Regions from separate parts of the Companilactobacillus paralimentarius genome, predicted to be linked through region 1. Evidence: predicted binding sites of a transcription regulator. Region 1 holds the regulator's gene; each other region holds the start of a gene.
The links. Region 1 encodes Rex, which represses fermentation and respiration genes when NADH is low (regulators of the CRP and FNR family bind a similar motif). Its sites were predicted from a motif close to TTGTGAANTANTTCACAA; they were not measured.
Positions count from the first base shown of each region.

Region 2: a site for Rex is predicted at 1,376-1,393, ahead of adhE (bifunctional acetaldehyde-CoA/alcohol dehydrogenase). Genes of this name have one in related genera too.
Region 3: a site for Rex is predicted at 1,488-1,505, ahead of ACI6PB_RS01560 (OPT/YSL family transporter). Genes of this name have one in related genera too.

Region 1 is NZ_OY724131.1:2,020,087-2,023,381, forward strand. It holds gene ACI6PB_RS09875 (cation:dicarboxylate symporter family transporter) at 1-128, opposite strand, end outside; gene manA (mannose-6-phosphate isomerase, class I) at 363-1,331, opposite strand; gene ACI6PB_RS09885 (redox-sensing transcriptional repressor Rex) at 1,351-2,001, opposite strand; gene ACI6PB_RS09890 (ABC-F family ATP-binding cassette domain-containing protein) at 2,138-3,295, shown strand, end outside.
Region 2 is NZ_OY724131.1:1,917,202-1,920,496, forward strand. It holds gene adhE (bifunctional acetaldehyde-CoA/alcohol dehydrogenase) at 1-1,342, opposite strand, end outside; gene ACI6PB_RS09295 (oleate hydratase) at 1,917-3,295, opposite strand, start outside.
Region 3 is NZ_OY724131.1:332,228-335,522, reverse strand. It holds gene ACI6PB_RS01560 (OPT/YSL family transporter) at 1-1,284, opposite strand, end outside; gene ACI6PB_RS01555 (PTS sugar transporter subunit IIC) at 1,997-3,295, opposite strand, start outside.

The DNA.
Region 1 (3,295 bases):
CCAATGTTCTGCATTACCTGAATAGCAGCTTTATTTTGATAAAAGACCTGACCAAGGATAATACCTAAAATCAAACCAATAATAATTTGCCAGCCTAAACTGACTCGAAAAAATCGTCGTTTTTGCACTTTAAAGTCCCCTTTGAAATCAACATAGTTTTAATTATAGAAGACTTTTTGTAAAAAATGAAATTGATAACGGTTTCAAATTAGAATATTTTTCATTTAATTCATTTTCACGAACAATAATTAGTGTCAATCGTAAAATAGTTCTATTTTTGCTTAATTCAGCCAATAAAAAAAACAGAACATACGGTTTTTTCAAATCGATATTCTGCATTTTTTACGTTATTTAATATTTATCTAATCTTCGCCTGATTCTGAAGCAATAATATCCAAATCGCCAGAAAGTGTCCATGAATCAACAGTTGCTGGAACAATTAAATGAATACCCTTGCTCAAATCATAGTCTTTTCCATCAACAGTAATCTTACCTTGACCATTAATTACAGAAATCAAAGTATACTTACCGATTTGATGATGTAATTTGACTGGTTCTTTAATTTCCCAGTGATAAACTGAGAAGAATGGTGATACAGGTGGTTGAACAAATGTTGTAAACTTGTTCTTACCCTCTTCTTTTGATTCAATGTTTAATTGTGGGTCTTTATGAGGAACTGTAATCGTATCCTCTGACTGCTTGATGTGAAGGTCACGCTTCTTACCTGTAGACTTCTCAACACGGTCGTAGTCATACAAACGATATGTTGTATCACTACTTTGTTGTGTCTCTAGAGCCATAATACCCTTGTTCAAGGCGTGAACAGTACCACTTGGTACGTAGTAGAAGTCACCAGTTTTAACTGGAACTTTTCTCAATAGATGATCCCAGTCACCTGATTCAATCATCTTATCAAGTTCAGCTTTATTTTTAGCATTGTGACCATAGATCAAGTATGAACCTGGTTCCGCATCAATAATGTACCAGCATTCTGTCTTACCTAATTCATGCTCATGCTCTGCTGCATATTCGTTATCAGGGTGAACTTGAACAGATAGGCTAGCTTCAGCATCCAAAATCTTTGTTAAAAGTGGGAAAACTTTTCCCTTAGGATTACCAAATAGTTCACCGTGATTTTTCCAAAGATCATCAACATATTGACCAGCAAATTCGCCATTTTCAACTTGTGATCTACCATGTGGATGACCTGAAATAGCCCAGCATTCACCAATAGTGCCATCTGGAATATTGTAACCAAATTTAGTTTCTAGCTTTCTTCCACCCCAAATTTTTTCGTGGAATACAGGCTTTAAGAACAATGGTTCACTCATAATACTTTCCCCCAAAAAATTATTCTTGCTCTTCCTTCATTGACTTATCACGATCTAAGAAGAAAATCAAAGTCTGCAATTCATTAGCCAAATCAACATAATGAACGCGGATACTACTTGGAACGTTGATAATTACCGGTGTAAAGTTTAGAATTCCTCTAACTCCAGCATCAGACAATAAATCAGCTGTTGTTTGAGCTGCGTTTGAAGAAACTGTCAAGATACAGACATCAATTTGTTGCAAATGAAGCTGTTCCTTCAATTCAGATATATCATAAACAGGAACGCCACTCTTAACTGTACCGACAATTTCCTTATTAATATCAAAAGCTGCCGCAATTCGAACATTATTAGTCCGAGAAAAGTTATAATTTAGTAAGGCGTTACCTAAATTACCTACACCGACTAAAGCTACGTTAGTACGCTTGTCTTGATTTAAGAGTTTTTTAAAGAAAGCTACTAAATCGTTTACATCGTAGCCATAACCGCGTTTTCCAAGTGCTCCTAGATATGAGAAGTCACGTCTTATTGTAGCACTATCTATCTTGACCCCTTCTGATAATTCTCCAGAAGAGATCTTTTTTGTACCTTCATCTTTTAAAAATTGAAAATACCGATAATAAATTGGTAAACGCTTTATTGTTGCGTTTGGAACTGTTGTTTTTGTCATAATTTACCACCATATGTGTGTCATTTCACTAACATTTATAGTAAATAAAAATCAACAAAAACGCAACACGTTAAACCTATAAAGACATAATTTATTAAATAATGCTAAAATTGTGAATACATAAAGGAGTTTGAAATTGATTTTATTACAAGCACAAAACATTACAAAAAATTTTGGTACTAAGAAGCTGTTCTCTAATGTCAGCTTCGAAGTACAGGATAATAGCAGGATTGGTCTAGTCGGCCGAAATGGTGTCGGCAAATCAACTATGCTCAAAATTATTTCCGATCAGGAAAGTTATAATAGTGGAAATATTGCTCTAAAAAAGGATACAAATATCGGTTACCTTGCTCAGGATTCCGGTTTAAATAGTGAAAATAAAATTTTTGACGAGATGGAACATGTTTTTGACTATCTAAAAGAACAAGAAAAAAAGATGCATGTCTTAGAAGAAAAACTTGCTGACCCCAATATTCAAGACTACGACAACATCTTGAAACAATACGATCAATTACAAAATACATTCCGTCAAGAAAATGGTTACGGTTATCAATCAGAAATCCGTAGTGTTCTCAAAGGATTTGGATTTGATGAAGATGTTTGGCAAGCTCAAATATCAACCCTTTCTGGTGGTGAGCGTTCACGTTTAGCTATGGCTAAAATGCTATTGGAACATCATGATATTTTACTTTTGGATGAACCAACAAACCATTTGGACATCAATACAGTGGAATGGCTTGAAGGTTATCTCAAAAATTATCGTGGGGCGCTAGTCATCGTATCCCATGATCAATACTTTTTAGACAAAGCTGTTACTGAAATTGTTGAGATCAACCATCACTCTTCAACACACTACTCTGGTAACTATACTTTCTACTTGCAAGAAAAGAAAAAGAATCAAGAAGTAGCTTGGAAACATTATGAAGAACAACAGGCTGAAATCAAAAAGACCGAAGAATACATTCAAAAGAATATTGTCCGTGCTTCTACCACTAAGATGGCCCAAAGTCGTCGTAAAAAGCTTGAACACATGGATGTCTTAGATCGTCCTGATAGTGACCAAGGTTCCGTTCACTTTAAATTTCAAATTGATAAAGAAAGTGGAAACGACGTATTGCTAGTCAAAGATGCCGCTATCGGTTATGAGAATCACATCATGTCCGAACCAATCAATCTAGATGTCAAGAAAGGAGAACGTGTCGGTATCATTGGACCTAACGGTATCGGTAAATCAACTTTTCTAAAATCTATCTTGGGACAAATTCCAATGATCAAGGGAACAACTCAGTTTGGT
Region 2 (3,295 bases), 100 kb from region 1:
ATGAAGATACATTATGAGAAATAGAATTCTTCCCCCATGAACCAGTACCAAGAGTAAGTGATGGGATCATTTCATTGTAGAGATTACCAATACCACCAATAGCAGCAGGTGTATTTACCAAGACACGACTAGCTTTCATCTTAATACCAAATTCCCTAGCCAAATCTTCATCCATTGTGTGAATACCAACGGTGTGACCTAAACCACCAAAGTGTAGTAACTCATCGGCTTTTTCGAAACCTTCCTTATGTCCCGCAACTTTATAAACTGATAGAACAGGTGAAAGTTTTTCAGCTGAAAGTGGTTCATCTGGACCAACCTTTGAAAGTTCGACACCAAGTACTTTAGTATCAGCAGGAACCTTAATGCCAGCCAATTTAGCAATTTCAATAGCTGATTTACCAGCAATAGGACCTTTAACTCCACCTTCTGGTCTAAACATTGTTTCTGCTAATTTCTTATAATCTGATTTCTTAATGAAATAAATTTTATTCTTTTCGAATAGAGATTTAACTTCGTCATAAATGTCAGCATCAACAATGGCACTATTTTCAGAAGCACAAACCATACCATTATCAAATGTCTTTGATAGAACAATATCATTAACAGCACGTTTGATATTAGCAGTCTTTTCGATGTATGCAGGACCATTACCAGGACCAACACCCAAAGCAGGTTTACCAGTTGAATAAGCAGCCTTAACCATTCCAGGACCACCAGTAGCAAGAACACTGGCAACTCCTTCGTTATTCATTAAATATGATGTTGCCTCAATACTTGGTTTTTCAATCCATTGAATAACACCTTCTGGGGCACCAGCATCGATGGCAGCTTTTAACATAACTTTAGCGGCGGCAACAGAACAATTTTGAGCTTGGGGATGGAAACCAAAGATAATTGGATTACGTGTTTTCATAGCAATCAATGACTTGAACATTGCAGTTGATGTTGGGTTAGTAACAGGTGTAACACCTGCTAAAACACCAAGTGGTTCAGCAACTTTGATCAAACGATGTTCCTTATCATCTTCGATAATGCCAACAGTTTTATCGCGTTTGATTGAGTGCCAAATTTCTTCTGTAGCGTACATATTTTTAATGACTTTATCTTCAACCATTCCACGGCCAGTTTCTTTGTAAGCTAACTTAGCTAATTCAAAACTAGCGTTTAATCCGGCAATAGCCATTTGGTGAACAATGTGGTCAACTTGTTTTTGAGTAAAACCGTCCATAATGTCCAAAGCCTTGTGAGCCTTAGCAACCATAGCATCAATGACGGGTTTTACATCTTCTTTTTCATCTGATTTTGTAGAAACCTTTGTATCTTTGGAACCTTTCAACATCTGATTACCTCCAAGATTTAAAAATCAATATATTTGTTAACTAATTCACGTTTTATCTTATCACTGTACAATCAATGTTCAAGTTATTTCATTTAAAAAGTCCAAGTAAACGTTTTCACATTGATATATCAACACCTAGTGTTCAAATTGCTTACAAAAATTTATTTCACATCTTATTTCAATTGTGAATATTTCTTCACAATCTAATCAAAATGCCTGTTCTAGGTCGCTTTTCAATTCACAAAAAAAGAGCCAAATCAAAATTCAGCTCTTACTTGTGAAATTTTTTTCTTTTTCAATGAGATGTTTTGTCGTTTGATGTTAAATTCTATTTGTTGCGAATATAGATTGATTATAGGCATCAACCTCCCTTTAGATAAGGTTTTCGTTTAGACCGTTCAACTTTTGAATACATTTCGTATTGTAGAGATCTGACCTTTTATATTCCCAATAGTTTTCCTTCTAGTTTTTAAATAACTGTACTTCAAACTTCTAAGGTCAATTTTCTATATCTTTTCTTCTCAAGTATGCTGTACCTTGGTCCTCTCGAAAATAAGCATTCTTGCTCCACTTTTTATCTAAACATGGTCTTAGTTGCACGTGCCATTACTTTTGGATCTTTTTCGTAATGGTGCATTGGTGTCATTTCTGATAATGGAATATTCAATAATGTGTATACTGCACGTTGTGCTGCACGGAATGAATATTGCTCTGTAAAGACCATATCGAATGGTTGTTCACAGAATTGACTGATGAAGGCCAAATTCTTACTGTTCTTTGGAACTACATCTGGACGATCTCCGACGGCTCTTTGATTGAACATTGCACTTGCATATGGTAGATAAACAGGAATTACATTGACAATACTATCCATAATTTCTTGAGTGTGGTTCTTGATATTGTCTTTACTTGGATCTACTTCTGCCAAGTGTCCTAGCAATTCTTCTAGCATTTCCTTACCTGTCATTTCCATTACAGGTTTTTGAACATAGTCACCATTTCTTCTTGGATACATGAAGTAACCCCAGAATGTTGATTCATTTGGCTTTTGTGCCTTGAAGTGTGGTTGATGATGAACAACGATTGACAATAATGGAGTACTGTTAATCCATGTGTTCAAAGCATTTCCTGGTTCTTGTTGTGTAATACGTGAAATTTCATTTACCAAAAAGTGGCTATTTGTTGTAACTGTGAAGCTGACCCACTCACTTTGTGTACGATCTCCAAAGAATTTATCAGGGTTACCTAGTGAATAGAACTTCTCAGAAGCTTTCTTCCAAAGTGCTGCACTAGGTGCATAATCCATATTTTCTTTGAATGGTGTATTAAAGTCACCAAGTGATGAACTATCGGTAATTGATCCATTAGTATCAAAGACTAAATCATTTTCAGCAACATCGATATGTCCTTCTTTATTGTCATTGTCAACTTCTTCATACTTGAGTCCAGTAACAATAATATCATCTTGAAGTGGTGTGTCTTTGAATTCCAGGTCAGTAACTTTACGGTTATTGATAAAGGTTACACCACGATCTTCCAAGTATTTACGCATTGGTAGGATAATACTTTCAAATTGATTATATGGACTTCTTGTTACACCCTCTAGTGTATTGATACGACTAAATTCAAGGATCATACGATTCATGTAACGACGTAACTCAACAGCTGAACTAGCACGTTTGAAAGCAAAGGTTGTTTGCCACATGTACCAGAAGTTTGTTGTAAAGAAGTGAGGACTACTTGCAAACCACTCAGCAATACTGATGTTATTTAATTTTTCTTCATCTTTTTCGGGCATCAACATCAATTTAGATAATAAATAACGATCCTTATTATCAAATTGCATATGTCTGTAATTATCTTTATTAGGTTTTACTCGTGGACCATCACTATCAATTAGACGTCCAACGTCATGTGTTGGATGAGCGTGATCAAAATTCAAAATATCATCTG
Region 3 (3,295 bases), 960 kb from region 1:
AATGGCGGTAACAATGAAGACACCAAACAATAGAAGGATCTGATTATCAGCATTACTCTTCCATCCAAAGATAACAAAGACTAATGTCATGATAACTAATGAAGCAATTGTCATTCCTGAAACCGGTGCATTTGAACAACCAATCGTTCCGGCTAATCTAGCAGATACAATAACGAATAGTAATGCCAAAATAATAGAAAGAATTCCACCAGCAATAGCCATAGCGATGTTACCAGAAACGAAGAAACCAACAACAAAAATTGCAACAACAGCGATTACTAATGACCAAATACCTAACATGTTACGATCATCATTACCACCGTTTCTGGCATTCAAAGTTTTCTTAATGGATGTAACAATAACTGGAATCAACTTAACAGCTCCGACAATACCACCGCAAAGCATTATACCAGCACCAATATATTTCGAATAGGAACCGGCAACTTGATCAACGCCCATCTGGTTAACAAGAACTGTTACATCATTCCAATCCTTCGCATTATTAGTTGCCATTTGAGTAAAGTTAGCAATTAACGGAGTTATCGCGAAGTTGGATAGAATCGAACCAGCAAACATCGTCAAAGCAACATCCAGTCCTACAACAAATCCAATACCGGCTAACATGGGATTAACTTCTGTCGACATCTTCCAACGATAGAAGGAATTACCTACATAAGTGATCGTACTATTGACCCAACCGAAAACTTGTGTTGTTAAAAGCGTCAATAAACCACCAATACCAAAACCAATTCCCATGAATTTCAAAGAATCACCACCAGCTTCGGAAGCAACTAAGGCTTCTGAAATGGCCATCGATTCTGGATAAACTAATTTTCCGTGTTCTTCAACTACTAAATAATTTTCAACTAATGAAGCTGTACCAATTGCAAATAATACAGCCAAAGCTCCAACTAAAACTCCTGCAATGAAGTTGACACGACCACCAATAATAATAATGGCGGGTAAAACATAAATCATTCCACTGGCGATTGATTCACCACCACTAGACATTCCTTGTAATAAATTCTTCCCCAGCATGCCCTTCTTTTTAGCAAAAGCGGCAATAAGTCCTGATCCAATAATTGATCCAGGAATACCAGCCGCAACGGTTAATCCAGCTTTCATACCTGAATATGCTGTTGAAGCGGCAAAAATAACTGCTAATATGGCACCCATGATCATTACAACTGAGCTGCCACCATGATTATCTTTATCAGTCACATACGGTACATATTTTTCACCCGATATGCCACCATAAGCAGACTGAGATAAGCTCTTTTTCATCTCAAGTTCCTCCCTCCAATTTATGTGATTCCAAAACCACTGTAGAAAGAATGCTTAATTCTTCAGCAATGATTTCAATTCTTTATAGAAGGTTCTTCATACCCTTTATTCTTTAATAACACCTACCATCGCTACATTATTTTCTCCTTTTCCATCGATTCATTTTCATGATAACGGTTACATTTACAAAAATCAATAGTATTTTGTGACATAGCTCACATTGCTATTTTAAACGGAAATAGTGATTCTTCGAAGTGTTCACGATTAATAAACGCCTGTCTTTCTTATTTGCCATAGGCTTTGTCACTTATCACTCATTAATTTGAATTTAAGAATTTTAATCTTAAATACGATCATATTAATCTTTTACTAATATACATATATTAATCACAAACCTTTTTCATAAAATTTAGAATTGCTATTTTCATAATAATTTTTTTGAAGAGCTCATATGAAGCCTACCAACAAATCAAACGGCCTTTAATTAATTTGAAAATTTCATCATGTAGATAAAACTTTGTTCAAATTTTAAAACGTACATTCTCTAATAATTAATATCATAAAAATAGCTACTTACTTATTCATTACTAATATTTATTGCAAATGGCATATTAGTTTCACGTATTATTCATCAAATTGATTAGCTTTTTTAAGCAAAAAAATACTCTATGAATTTAAAAAATTCATAGAGTATAAGTTAAGAAATATTTAACTAAGCTTCTTTGACGTCCATACCTTGGTTTTCTTTTGAAAGAACCTTATCGTTGATCATAACGAATGGAATGTATACTAGAACGCCTAATACAAAGGTAATCAATTGAATAACAACAGCACGCCAGTCACCTGCAGTAGCTAGGAAGGCACTGAATCCAATTGGCGTAGTCCATGGAACTTGGATAACACATGGGCTCATCCAACCTAAAACAGTTGTTACATAACTAATTACAAGACCCATAACAGGTACAAGTACAAATGGAATAGCTAGTGAAATATTATAAACGATTGGATAACCGAAGATAACAGGTTCGTTGATGTTAAAGAATCCAGGTGCAATTGATAATTTAGCAACGTTCTTAGTTACAGCACTGTGTCCAACTAGGAATGTAGCAACTAGTAAACAAAGTGTTGAACCAGAACCACCCATCAAACCGTAAGTTTGAACTTGGGAAACATTGATAATATTAGGAATTGCTTTACCGGCATTATATGCGGCAATATTTTGTGTAATATTGATGATCAAAAGTGGTTCTAGAATTGAACTGTAAATAACTGATTGGTGAATACCGAATAACCAAAGTAAGTTACCTAGTGAGTAAAGAATGATAACTCCCCAGATACCTGTTCCAATGTGACGGAGTGGTTCTTGAATGAATGTTGTGATCAAGTTGATCAAATTCATTCCTGATAAATTGTAAAGTAGTGCTGAAATAATCGCTGAGCATGATAAGACGATGATCATAGGAATCAAAACATCGAATGATTTACCAACAGCTGGTGGAACATTTTCACCTAAATGAACTTGTAACTTCTTAATTCTAGAGATTCTGACAAAGGCTTCAGTAGCAATCAAACCAACGATAACACCGGCAAACATTGCTCCTGTACCTAGATTAGTAAATGGTAAAACAGCTGAAACATCGACTGCTTTTTTAGCACCATCTGGAATTAATTTAACTGTATTTGGCATCATAGTTACCAAAGCAGACATTGATACCAATGCAGCAGAAATTGGATTGTCAAAACGTCTGTTTTTAGCTAAACAGTAACCAATCATAGCTGCAATTAAAATACCTGAAATATTTAGTGTCGCATTACTCAATAAGGTTCCCCAATATTGAACATGCAATAATGTCTTACCTTTAAAGATCCAAGTAAAGACCGTGTTATTTAATAGAACCGCTAATCCAGCAAGAATATATAGCGGCATGATAGTGGCAAACGCATCACGTAATGAACGTAAATGAATTTGGGCACCCATTTTGGCTGCAAAGGTCGCAAACTTATCTGCAGC